Regions from separate parts of the Gudongella oleilytica genome, predicted to be linked through region 2. Evidence: a T-box and tRNA genes for the amino acid it is inferred to sense, from the RefSeq annotation. Region 2 holds a T-box; the other holds one or more tRNA genes.
What was found. The T-box of region 2 lies ahead of aspS (aspartate--tRNA ligase). A T-box ahead of a tRNA ligase gene usually reads a tRNA of that ligase, here a tRNA-Asp.
Positions count from the first base shown of each region.

Region 1: it has a tRNA-Asp gene. The T-box ahead of aspS (aspartate--tRNA ligase) is inferred to sense a tRNA for this amino acid. The anticodon was not compared.

Region 1 is NZ_CP035130.1:1,445,918-1,452,321, forward strand. Features, by position in the region: gene EC328_RS06850 (ribonuclease H-like domain-containing protein) at 1-33, shown strand, start outside; tRNA gene EC328_RS06855 (tRNA-Ile) at 70-146, opposite strand; tRNA gene EC328_RS06860 (tRNA-Ile) at 171-247, opposite strand; tRNA gene EC328_RS06865 (tRNA-Trp) at 261-334, opposite strand; tRNA gene EC328_RS06870 (tRNA-Phe) at 415-490, opposite strand; tRNA gene EC328_RS06875 (tRNA-Ile) at 512-588, opposite strand; tRNA gene EC328_RS06880 (tRNA-Ser) at 597-688, opposite strand; tRNA gene EC328_RS06885 (tRNA-Ser) at 692-782, opposite strand; tRNA gene EC328_RS06890 (tRNA-Lys) at 786-861, opposite strand; tRNA gene EC328_RS06895 (tRNA-Gln) at 920-996, opposite strand; tRNA gene EC328_RS06900 (tRNA-Arg) at 1,003-1,079, opposite strand; tRNA gene EC328_RS06905 (tRNA-Gly) at 1,105-1,178, opposite strand; tRNA gene EC328_RS06910 (tRNA-Tyr) at 1,197-1,281, opposite strand; tRNA gene EC328_RS06915 (tRNA-Thr) at 1,348-1,423, opposite strand; tRNA gene EC328_RS06920 (tRNA-Asp) at 1,534-1,610, opposite strand; tRNA gene EC328_RS06925 (tRNA-Val) at 1,738-1,813, opposite strand; tRNA gene EC328_RS06930 (tRNA-Glu) at 1,819-1,893, opposite strand; tRNA gene EC328_RS06935 (tRNA-Met) at 1,913-1,989, opposite strand; tRNA gene EC328_RS06940 (tRNA-Met) at 2,053-2,129, opposite strand; tRNA gene EC328_RS06945 (tRNA-Leu) at 2,163-2,250, opposite strand; tRNA gene EC328_RS06950 (tRNA-Asn) at 2,257-2,331, opposite strand; rRNA gene rrf (5S ribosomal RNA) at 2,424-2,540, opposite strand; rRNA gene EC328_RS06960 (23S ribosomal RNA) at 2,682-5,619, opposite strand; tRNA gene EC328_RS06965 (tRNA-Ala) at 5,809-5,884, opposite strand; rRNA gene EC328_RS06970 (16S ribosomal RNA) at 6,127-6,404, opposite strand, start outside.
Region 2 is NZ_CP035130.1:1,123,512-1,129,915, forward strand. Features, by position in the region: gene EC328_RS05210 (RelA/SpoT family protein) at 1-2,036, shown strand, start outside; gene dtd (D-aminoacyl-tRNA deacylase) at 2,048-2,497, shown strand; gene EC328_RS05220 (MBL fold metallo-hydrolase) at 2,509-3,132, shown strand; gene hemZ (coproporphyrinogen dehydrogenase HemZ) at 3,147-4,613, shown strand; T-box leader at 4,662-4,851, shown strand; gene aspS (aspartate--tRNA ligase) at 4,896-6,404, shown strand, end outside.

The sequences.
Region 1 (6,404 bases), 320 kb from region 2:
ATCAGAGAGCATCTATTATCTATATTGGTTTAAAACAGAAAAACTCATCATTCGATGAGTTTTTCTCTTTGGTGGGCCTTCAGGGACTCGAACCCCGGACCTACCGGTTATGAGCCGGGCGCTCTAACCGACTGAGCTAAAGGCCCATTTATCAAATTAATGACAAATGGTGGTGGACCTGGGTGGACTCGAACCACCGACCTCACGCTTATCAGGCGTGCGCTCTAACCGCCTGAGCTACAAGTCCTTGTTAAATAAAATGGCAGGGGCGGAAGGAATCGAACCCTCATCGACGGTTTTGGAGACCGCTGTTATACCGTTTAACTACGCCCCTGTATTAAAATAATTCACAAATCAATCCATCAAACTCATCATAAGATGTTTTGAAAAATTGCAGCTTGTGAATAGATGGGATGGTGCCCAGAGCCGGAATCGAACCAGCGACACGTGGATTTTCAGTCCACTGCTCTACCGACTGAGCTATCTGGGCAGGTAACTACAAATTTGTAGTTGGTGGGCCTTCAGGGACTCGAACCCCGGACCTACCGGTTATGAGCCGGGCGCTCTAACCGACTGAGCTAAAGGCCCCCATCTTATGGCGGAGAAGGAGGGATTTGAACCCTCGCGCCCCTTATCAGGACCTACTCCCTTAGCAGGGGAGCCTCTTCAGCCACTTGAGTACTTCTCCTTTTGGCGGAGAGGGTGGGATTCGAACCCACGTGGGCCGCAAAGCCCTAACGGTTTTCAAGACCGCCCCGTTATGACCGCTTCGGTACCTCTCCAAATGGTGATCCATCCGCGACTCGAACGCGGGACACCCTGATTAAAAGTCAGGTGCTCTACCGACTGAGCTAATGGATCATATTATATTATTGGTAAAAAAATATACTGCATGCAGTATAGGTTAACTAGTTAAAAATGGCTGGGGTGACAGGACTCGAACCTGTGGAATGCTAGAGTCAAAGTCTAGTGCCTTACCGACTTGGCTACACCCCAACACTATGGTGCACCTAGGAGGATTCGAACCCCCGGCACACGGATTAGAAGTCCGTTGCTCTATCCTACTGAGCTATAGGTGCATGTTTATAAACTTTTAGATTTTGGTGGAGCGGGTGAAGGGAATCGAACCCTCGCAACCAGCTTGGAAGGCTGGGGCTCTACCACTGAGCTACACCCGCATATTTATTAAGTTTATTTGGTGGAGGAGAGTGGATTTGAACCACTGAAAGCTTAGCTAACGGATTTACAGTCCGTCCCCTTTGGCCACTCGGGAACTCCTCCATATCTATTCCCTTGCTATGCATCAATCCTAAAGGACACCTAACGATTTCCTATGGAGTACTTCAATGGAGCTGGCGAGAGGAATTGAACCCCCAACCTACTGATTACAAGTCAGTTGCTCTGCCGATTGAGCTACGCCAGCTTAAGCAATTGACAATTACATAATTGACAGTTGACAATTAAATAATTATCCTTAAAATATTTGTTATGTTTCAATTGTCAATTGTCAATTGTACACTGTCAATTGAAAATTGGCGACCTGGAAGGGACTCGAACCCTCGACCTCCAGCGTGACAGGCTGGCATTCTAACCAACTGAACTACCAGGCCAATGATAGTTATAATTCACAATTCTAAATTCACAGTTCACAATTATTTCAGAATACCCTGTGATTTTGTGACAGAAGGTGATTTTTTAATTGTGCATTGTGCATTATAAATTGTTCATTGATGTAAGTGGTGGGCACAACAGGGCTCGAACCTGTGACCCCCTGCTTGTAAGGCAGGTGCTCTCCCAACTGAGCTATGCGCCCACTAATGGTGACCCTACCGGGACTCGAACCCGGGTTACCGCCGTGAAAGGGCGGTGTCTTAACCGCTTGACCATAGGGCCTATATTTTTAGTTAAAATGTGGTAGCGGCGAACGGATTTGAACCGCTGACACTGCGGGTATGAACCGCATGCTCTAGCCAACTGAGCTACGCCGCCAAGTTAAATATAATGGTTGCACCAACCTGGCACTCCGCAATTGATTTCCTACGGAGTAAATTATGGTTGCGGGAGCAGGATTTGAACCTACGACCTCCGGGTTATGAGCCCGACGAGCTACCAGACTGCTCCATCCCGCGTCAATTTTTTAACCCTTTTATGCCATAGAGTTATGGTGCCGAGGACCGGAATCGAACCGGTACGACTTTAAGGGTCGCAGGATTTTAAGTCCTGTGCGTCTGCCAGTTCCGCCACCCCGGCATACTCTGGCTCTCAGGGTGGGACTCGAACCCACAACCTACCGGTTAACAGCCGGTTGCTCCGCCATTGAGCTACCTAAGAATAGAGTCGGCTGCGTTTGCCAAATCATAGATTTGGACTGCGCGACATCTGACCTGCTAAAGCTTACTTCCGTTCGCTATGTTAGGTCATTAGTCTGGCAACTTCCTACTCTCCCAGGTCGTTTCCAACCAAGTACCATCGGCGTTAAGAGGCTTAACTTCTGTGTTCGGTATGGGTACAGGTGTCTCCCTCTTGCTATCGTCACCAGACGAAAACTAAATCTTTCTAAGAACAAACATTACTTCTTTCAATTCACAATTCTCAGTTCACAGTTCACAATTACTTGGGTCATTCTCTTGGGTCTTAGACCCTAAATCCTTACTTCCACAATTGTGCATTGTGCATTGGTTTAGGTCAAGTCCTCGACATATTAGTATCTCTTAGCTTCAAGCATTGCTGCTCTTTCACCTGAGACCTATCTACCAGGTCGTCTTCCTGGTGTCTTACTCACTTCCGTGATGGGAAATCTCATCTTGAGGGGGGCTTCGTGCTTAGATGCCTTCAGCACTTATCCCGTCCAAACTTAGCTACTCAGCCATGCCTTTGGCAAGACAACTGATTCACCATAGGTTTGTCCATCCCGGTCCTCTCGTACTAAGGACAGCTCCTCTCAAATTTCCTGCGCCCACGACGGATAGGGACCGAACTGTCTCACGACGTTCTGAACCCAGCTCGCGTGCCTCTTTAATGGGCGAACAGCCCAACCCTTGGGACCTACTTCAGCCCCAGGATGAGACGAGCCGACATCGAGGTGCCAAACACCCCCGTCGATGTGGACTCTTGGGGGGTATAAGCCTGTTATCCCCGGGGTAGCTTTTATCCGTTGAGCGATGGCCCTTCCACGCGGTACCACCGGATCACTAAGTCCAACTTTCGTTCCTGCTCCACTTGTTGGTGTCGCAGTCAAGCTTCCTTCTGCCTTTACACTCTTCGCACGATTTCCGACCGTGCTGAGGAAACCTTTGAGCGCCTCCGTTACTTTTTAGGAGGCGACCGCCCCAGTCAAACTGCCCAACTGACAGTGTCCCCACACCGGTTTCACGGTGCCAGGTTAGAATTTCAGCATCACAAGAGTGGTATCCCAAGGACGGCTCCACAAATACTGGCGCACTTGCTTCTATGCCTCCCACCTATCCTGTACATGCAATGCCAAAATCCAATGTCAGCCTGCAGTAAAGCTCCACGGGGTCTTTCCGTCCTGTCGCGGGTAACTCGCATCTTCACGAGTACTACAATTTCACCGGATCCTTTGTTGAGACAGTGCCCAAATCGTTACACCTTTCGTGCGGGTCGGAACTTACCCGACAAGGAATTTCGCTACCTTAGGACCGTTATAGTTACGGCCGCCGTTTACTGGGGCTTAAGTTCACACCTTCGAGTTTCCTCTAAGCATTCCCCTTAACCTTCCAGCACCGGGCAGGTGTCACCCCCTATACTTCGTCTTTCGACTTAGCAGAGAGTTGTGTTTTTGGTAAACAGTCGCTTGGGCCTTTTCACTGCGGCCATCCAAAGCTTATATATCGTATGATATCCACTCCAAATGGCACCCCTTCTCCCGAAGTTACGGGGCTATTTTGCCGAGTTCCTTAACAAAGGTTCTTCCGCTCGTCTTAGGATTCTCTCCTCACCTACCTGTGTCGGTTTGCGGTACGGGTGAAAATATTCTCGATAGTGGCTTTTCTTGGCAGTGTGGAGTCTGCAGCTTCTCTACTTGTTTTTCGATCCCCATCACACCTCAGGATCATTAAGAAAACGGATTTGCCTGTCTTCTCTCCCTACGTGCTTAGACGTGCTCTTCCAACCGCACGCTCTGCATATCCTCCTGCGTCCCCACTTCTCTGTTAACGAATACCTCCAGTACAGGAATCATAACCTGTTGTCCATCACCTACGCTTTTCAGCCTTGGCTTAGGTCCCGACTTACCCTGAGTGGACGAGCCTTCCTCAGGAAACCTTAGGTTTTCGACGGGTGAGATTCTCACTCACCTTTCGCTACTTATGCCAGCATTCTCTCTTGTGTAATGTCCAGCGCTCCTTTCGGTACACCTTCGTCCCTTACACAATGCTCCTCTACCGATGTATTTATACATCCCACAGCTTCGGTATCTGATTTTAGCCCCGGAAATCTTCGGCGCAAGGTCTCTCGACCAGTGAGCTATTACGCACTCTTTAAATGTATGGCTGCTTCTAAGCCAACATCCTGGTTGTCTGTGAAACCTCACATCCTTTACCACTTAATCAGTATTTTGGGACCTTAGCTGGTGATCTGGGCTCTTTCCCTTTTGACTATGAAGCTTATCCCCCACAGTCTGACTCCCAAGCTTATGAGTATGGCATTCGGAGTTTGATAGGTTTTGGTAACACTATGTGCCCCTAGACCATTCAGTGCTCTACCTCCATCTCATCCATTCTTGAGGCTAGCCCTAAAGCTATTTCGAGGAGAACCAGCTATCTCCGAGTTCGATTGGCTTTTCACCCCTATCCACAGGTCATCCCATAGCTTTTAAACGCTACCGGGTTCGAGCCTCCATTTTATTTTACTAAAACTTCACTCTGCCCATGGATAGGTCACCCGGTTTCGGGTCTATGACATGCAACTATATCCGCCCTGTTAAGACTCGGTTTCCCTACGGCTCCGTAACTTAATTACTTAACCTCGCTGCATATCATAACTCGCTGGCCCGTTCTACAAAAAGTACGCGGTCACACTTTTAACGTGCTTCCACTGCTTGTAAGCATAGGGTTTCAGGTTCTATTTCACTCCCCTCCCGGGGTTCTTTTCGCCTTTCCCTCACGGTACTGTTCACTATCGGTCACCAAGTAGTATTTAGCCTTGGGAGGTGGGCCTCCCTGCTTCCCACGGGATTTCTCGTGTCCCGTGGTACTCTGGAGCACAGCCTGTGAATCTTCCATTTCGTCTACAGGGCTATCACCTTGTTTCGCAAAGCTTCCCAGCTTTCTTCGACTATGGATCATTCATTCCTTTGCTGTGTCCTCAACCCCTGATAAATCAGGTTTGGGCTCTTTCCATTTCGCTCGCCGCTACTTTGAAAATCGATGTTTCTTTCTCTTCCTCAGGGTACTTAGATGTTTCAGTTCCCCTGGTCTACCTCTCATGACTTATTTTATTGGGTCATGAGTACTTGAGGGTTGCTCAAGTGGGTTCCCCCATTCGGATATCTACGGATCGACGTCTATTTGCGACTCCCCGTAGCATTTCGGTGCTTATCCCGTCCTTCTTCGGCTCTTGGTGCCAAGGCATTCGCCCTATGCTCTTAATAACTTGACCTATTTCATGTTTGTTCTTCTTCTTAGATTTAGTTTTCAATGTTCAGTTGAGACAATTCACAGTTCACAGTTCACAGTTCACAGTTATCAGGGTCATTCTCTTAAGTCTAAACCTAAGATCCTTCGCTTTCGCTCAGGATGACTTCTTTTAATTGTGCATTGTGCATTGTTCATCGTGCATTGGATCTCTTGGTGGAGATGAGGAGGATCGAACTCCTGACCCCCTGCTTGCAAGGCAGGTGCTCTCCCAGCTGAGCTACACCCCCGTAATCAATTAATACCCTGTCAATGAAATATGTCAAAATCATAGATTTTGGATATTTCTATTGCTGGGCACTACGCAATTGACAATTGACAATGAACAATTTTGTTCAAAGGCCAGTTTGCCTCTGGCTTGCCAAGTTAATTTAATTCACTATTCACATTTCACAATTGTGCATTGTGATTTGTGCATTGTGAATTATATATAACAAACAGTGCGAGATACTTATCCTGAAATCTTCCTTAGAAAGGAGGTGATCCAGCCGCACCTTCCGATACGGCTACCTTGTTACGACTTCACCCCAGTCATTGCCCCTACCTTCGACAGCTGCCTCCATTACTGGTTAGCTCACTGGCTTCGGGTATTGACAACTCCCATGGTGTGACGGGCGGTGTGTACAAGACCCGGGAACGCATTCACCGCGGCATTCTGATCCGCGATTACTAGCAACTCCGACTTCATGCAGGCGAGTTGCAGCCTGCAATCCGAACTGGGATCGGCTTTTAGAGATTTGCTTGCCATCG
Region 2 (6,404 bases):
TCGTCCATCCTTTCCAGGTAGCTCTTCTTCTTGCTGACTTAAATATGGATACAGCTACAATAATTGCAGGATTACTTCATGACGTAATTGAGGATACCAATATCTCTTATGACAAGGTAAGGGAAGAGTTCGGAGAAGAGGTAGCTGACCTTGTCGATGGTGTAACTAAATTGAAGAAGCTTCAGTACAAAACTAAGCAGGAGAATCAGGCTGAGAATCTGAGAAAAATGGTAATCGCAATGGCCAAGGACATTCGAGTGATTATAGTTAAGCTTGCTGACAGACTTCACAATATGAGGACATTGGAGTATATGACAGATGAAAAAAAGAAAGAAAAAGCTATTGAGACTCTTGAGATATATGCACCTATAGCTCACAGACTTGGTATTTCTAAGATCAAGTGGGAGTTGGAGGATCTGTCATTAAGATATCTTGATCCTGAAAACTATTATAGCTTGGTAGAGAAGGTTTCTAAGAAAAGGCTTGAAAGAGAGGCTTTTATTAAAAAGATCATCGATGAGCTGTATGAGAAGCTCGGTGAGATGAGTATCAAGTGTGAAATAAGCGGAAGACCAAAGAATTTTTATAGTATCTACAAAAAGATGATGTACCAGGGAAAGGCCTTTGAACAGATATACGATTTAACCGCAGTCAGGATACTTGTTGACAACATTAAGGACTGTTATGGAGCCCTTGGAATTGTGCACACTCTGTGGAAGCCATTGCCTGGACGTTTCAAGGATTACGTAGCAATGCCCAAGCCTAATATGTATCAGTCATTGCATACAACTGTAATAGGTAACAAGGGTGAGATTTTTGAGGTCCAGATCAGGACCTACGAAATGCATAGAACTGCGGAATATGGTATTGCTGCTCACTGGAAATACAAAGAGGGCTACGCTAAAGGAAACAATTTTGATGACAAGCTGACCTGGCTCAGACAGCTTCTTGAGTGGCAGACGGACCTTAACGATCCAAAGGAATTTATGGAAACCCTTAAAATTGATTTCTTTACTGACGAGGTATTTGTGTTTACTCCAAAGGGAGATGTCATTAACCTGCCTGATGGTTCAACACCAATAGATTTTGCATATAGAGTCCATACCGATGTAGGAAACAAATGTGTGGGAGCTAAGGTCGACAATAGGATAGTTCCGCTTAATTATAAGCTCAAGAACGGGAATATTGTTGAGGTTATAACAAGTGCAAACAGCAGCGGGCCCAGCAGAGACTGGCTAAAGCTTGTAAAGAGCAATCAGGCAAAGACAAAAATCAAACAATGGTTCAAGCTACAGGAACGTGATCTTAACATTGCCAAGGGCAAGGATGCACTTGAGAAGGAAATCAAACGGTTAGGATATAGACCATCTGACATTCTTGTTGACGAATGGCTTAAAAATGTGGCTGGAAAGGTAAGTATAAGCTCCATAGAGGACCTTTATGCTTCGATTGGTTATGGAAGTATAACTATAAACCAGGTGATCAGCAAATTAAAGGAAATTTATAGTGAACACTTCAAGCCCAGCGAAAAAGAAATAGTTGAGTCGAAAATTCAAAAGTCCCAAAATAAGTCAAAGCCAAGACCAACTCATGGAATAGTGGTAAAGGATATCGATAATGTAAAGATAAAGTTTTCGAAATGCTGCAATCCAGTTCCAGGTGATGACATTGTCGGCTTTATAACAAGAGGCAGGGGAGTTTCAATTCACCGTACAGACTGTCCTAATCTTTCAACTATACTGGAAGGACAGGAGGAGAGATCTATAGAGGTAAGCTGGGACATAGAGAAGAAGTCGTCATATAGTGCTGAGATCCAGGTTAAGGCCACAGATAGACCCGGCTTGCTGGCAGAGATAGCTTTAAGGGTCAACGATGCAGATGTTGGTTTGCTATCGCTTAATGCCAGAACCAATAAGGACAAATCCGTTATGATAAATATGACCCTTGAAATACATGATAAGGAGCAGCTAAATGAGCTGATGAAAAGGCTCAGAAGGATTGGGAACGTCTTCGATGTATATAGAGTAACAGCTTAAGGAGGACATATATGCGGGCAGTAGTTCAAAGAGTAAGTAGTGCTGAAGTAAGAGTAGACGATAAGATGGTAGGAAGAGTTGGCAAAGGATTGCTGGTATATCTTGGGGTAGGCAAGGAAGATGCAGTATCTGACATCGAGTATATGGCCGATAAGGTTTCCGGGCTAAGAATTTTTGAAGACGAAAATGGGAAAATGAATCTTTCCGTTCAGGATATCAGAGGAGAAATACTTGCAATTTCTCAGTTTACATTATACGGAGATGTAAGGAAGGGCAAAAGACCAAGTTTCTCTGATTCTGCAGATCCTGACAAAGGTGAAGAACTATACAATCAATTTATTAGTATAATTCAGGGGATCGGAATTAGGATAGATAAGGGAATATTTGGAGCTCACATGATGGTTGATTATGTAAATGATGGACCAGTAACTATACTTTTAGATAGTAAAAAGCAATTTTAGAGGGTGAGAAAATGATAATTAAGAGGTTACAGGCTGGGATATATGCCGCTAACTGCTATATAGTTGCCTCCTCGGACAAGAGTGAGGCAATTGTTGTGGATCCAGGCGGAGATGTTGAACATATACTTTCTGAGATAAATAAAATTGGAGCTGAAATCAAGTCAATCATTCTAACCCATGGCCATGGAGATCACATAGGAGGAGTCATGGAATTAAAAAGATCCCTATCTGTTCCTGTTTTGGTTCATAAAGCGGACCTGGAGATGGTTAAAAGCAGTGCACTCAATATGTCAAGTTCAATGGCAATGGGCGAGGTATGCTTTGAGCCAGACTTGCTCCTTACAGATGGAGATGAAATTACTATAGGTGATGAAAAGCTTATTACTATCCATACCCCAGGCCACACGCTTGGGGGGATCTGCCTCTATGGTGGAGGGAATCTTTTTACGGGCGATACACTATTTAAAGGCTCTATTGGCAGAACAGACCTTTATGGCGGTGATTTCGACACTATAATAAGAAGCATCAAAAATAAGCTCCTTAGGCTTCCAGATGATACTATTGTTTACCCTGGACATGGACCTGAATCTTCAATAGGCTATGAAAGACAAAAGAATCCGTTTCTTAGGAACTAAGTAGAGATAAAAGAATGATAGGGATCATAAATAAGACTGATAAAGTTAAATACAACGACCTCTTTGAGTTAGCAAGAGCTTTTATGCCCAGAGAACAATTTATAGAAGCAAAATCAGTTGAAGAGTATGCTTCATACCTTTGTCTTGAGCTTGAGAATGGGAACTTTCAGGCAAGTTCCGGTGGTCTGGCTCATGATTCAGTGAGTTTTACTGCCACAACTAAAGAGATAGATATTCTGCGTGATCATGAAGCCGCTTGCAGAATTGCCGCAAAAAGGGCATATTACAGGTTGCTCAGCAACTTGACCCATAAATTATTGCCCTGGGGTATATTAACAGGTATAAGGCCGGTAAAAGTTTCTGCGGCTTTAAGAGAAAATGGTGCAACAAGCGATGAAATTGTAGAGATACTTACAAAAGGTTACTTGATTGACAATGACAAGGCAGAGCTTGCCTTAAAAATCTGTTCTATTCAAGCACCATTAGTTGATTCATTCAAGGGAAAGACCTACAGTATCTACATTGGGATACCCTTTTGTCCTACTAGATGCGTTTATTGTTCTTTTCCCTCTGTTTCTTCTATAAATTTCCGCAACCAAATGGATCCATACATTGAAACCCTAATAAAAGAGATAAGCAGCATCCACGAAATAATGCATGGTTGGAGGCTTGATTCAGTTTATATTGGTGGTGGGACCCCAACTGCTCTTCCAAAGTACCTTATGGAGAAGTTACTAAGTCAACTTAGAAAGATATTCGATTCATCATATGAGCTAACTGTTGAAGCAGGCAGACCTGATACAATTGATCAAGAGTATCTTATGCTCCTAAAAAAATATGGAGTAGATCGCATCAGTATCAATCCTCAGACAATGAATTTGAATACTCTCAAACTGATCGGCAGAGATCATACCCCTGATCAAATTATTGAATCTTACAGTCTTGCCAAAGAGATAGGAATAAGCGTAGTGAATATGGATTTGATAGTAGGTTTACCAGGCGAAGGACCTGATGAAGTACGGCAGACACTTGAGAAAATAAAGGGGTTAAAGCCTGATAACTTAACTGTTCACACCCTTTCAATGAAGAAAGGCTCAAGACTTATGGATGGATATGATACTTCTATGGAATTTGGGACAGAAAAAATTGGAGAAATGCTCAAGTTGACCAGTGAGTTCGCAGCTGAGATTGGATTGACCCCTTATTATCTATACAGACAGAAACAGATATTAGGCAATTATGAGAACATTGGCTACAGCAGACCACAAAATATATGCGTTTATAATGTAGCAATTATGGAGGAGAAACAGTCAATAATTGCAGCCGGAATGGGTTCGGTGTCAAAGATTTACAATGAGAATACAGGAGCTATAGAGAGAGTCCCAAATCCCAAGGATATAAATGGCTATATGCTTAGGATCGATGAGCTGGTTGAAAGGAGAAAAACCTTAATCGCTCAATTGGTCGGACTCGCAGATTAATCTATTGACACAAATCCTTTTAATATCATATAATATGAGCAATTACAGATAATGGCAAGGATAGGAACCAGTAATCAGATCAATGAGGTAAAGAGAGTCAGCGAATGGTGAGAGTTGACCCTTACATCTGACGAAGACAACCTGGAGCCTGCGGATCTACCGCACGTGGGAAGCGTTAAAAGAAGAGTGAGGATAGCCTAATTAGGGTGGTACCGCGAGATTGCCTCTCGTCCCTGAAAATCAGAGATGAGGGGCTTAATTTATTTTTAGGAGGGAGAAAAAATGGGAGAAAGAATGGGAAACCTGAGAAGAAGCATGATGTGTGGAGAACTCAGCATCAGTGATGTTGGCAAGGAAGTTACCTTAATGGGTTGGGTTCAAAGAGAAAGGAATCTTGGAGGGCTGATGTTCGTAGATCTCAGGGACACCACTGGGATCTCGCAAATAGTGTTTGATGATAGCGTACCGAGGGAACTGATTGAAAAGGCCGAAAGCATAAGAGCTGAATATGTAATAGCTGTAAAGGGTATCGTAAGGGAAAGACAGTCGAAGAATCCAAACATGGCTACAGGTGATGTTGAGCTTCTTGTCTCTGAACTAAAGATACTTGATGAAGCCGAAACTCCCCCGATCTACATTAAGGATGATGACAACGTTAGTGAATCAATGAGATTGAAATACAGATATCTCGACCTTAGAAAACCTGGGATGCAGAGCAATCTTAAGCTTAGAGCTAAGGTAGCGAAAACAGTGAGGGATTTCTTTTATGAAAATAGATTTGTTGAGGTGGAAACTCCCGTTCTTACTAAGCCAACACCTGAAGGGGCGAGAGACTACTTGGTACCAAGCAGGGTGAATCCTGGCCAGTTTTATGCACTTCCCCAATCACCTCAGCTTCTTAAACAATTGTTGATGGTTTCGGGCATGGACAGATATTACCAGATTGTAAAATGCTTTAGAGACGAGGACCTAAGGGCAAACAGACAGCCTGAATTTACCCAGATAGATATAGAGATGAGCTTTGTTGAGGTAGATGATGTTCTTTCGATGAATGAAAAGCTTATGAAAAGACTATTCAAAGAGATAAAGGGAATCGACATAGAACTGCCTCTTAGAAGGATGTCCTATGAAGAAGCAATGAAAAGATTTGGGGTGGACAAACCAGATTTAAGGTTTGGATTCGAACTGAACGATATTTCAGATATTGCATCGAAGTCTCAATTTAAGGTATTTTCTGATGCAGTAGCCAATGGTGGAGCTGTTAAAGGTATCAACCTTAATGGTTATGGCGAAAGCTTTACAAGGAAAGATATAGCTTCCCTGGAGGATTATGTTAAAACCTATGGCGCTAAGGGTCTGGCATGGATTAAGGTGACCAAAGAAGGAATAACCTCTCCCATAGGGAAATTCTTCAGTGATGCAGATATGAGTACACTTCTTTACAGATTCGATGCTAAGGAAGGCGATCTTATACTTATTATTGCTGATAAGCTGTCCGTTGTATCTGACAGCCTTGGCAATCTTAGAAATGAGGTTGCCAAGAGACTTGGGATACTCAGGGATGACCATTATGAAATGCTTTGGATCACGGAGTTCCCATTACTGGAATATGATGAGGATGCGAAGAGATACGTTGCAAAACATCATCCATTCACTCACCCGGTGGAAGAGGATATTGAGTTACTGGAGAGCAATCCGGATAAGGTCAGGGCAAAGGCATATGATTTGGTTATAAACGGAGATGAAATGGGTGGAGGCAGCATAAGGATAAATAATTCCGGGCTTCAAAGC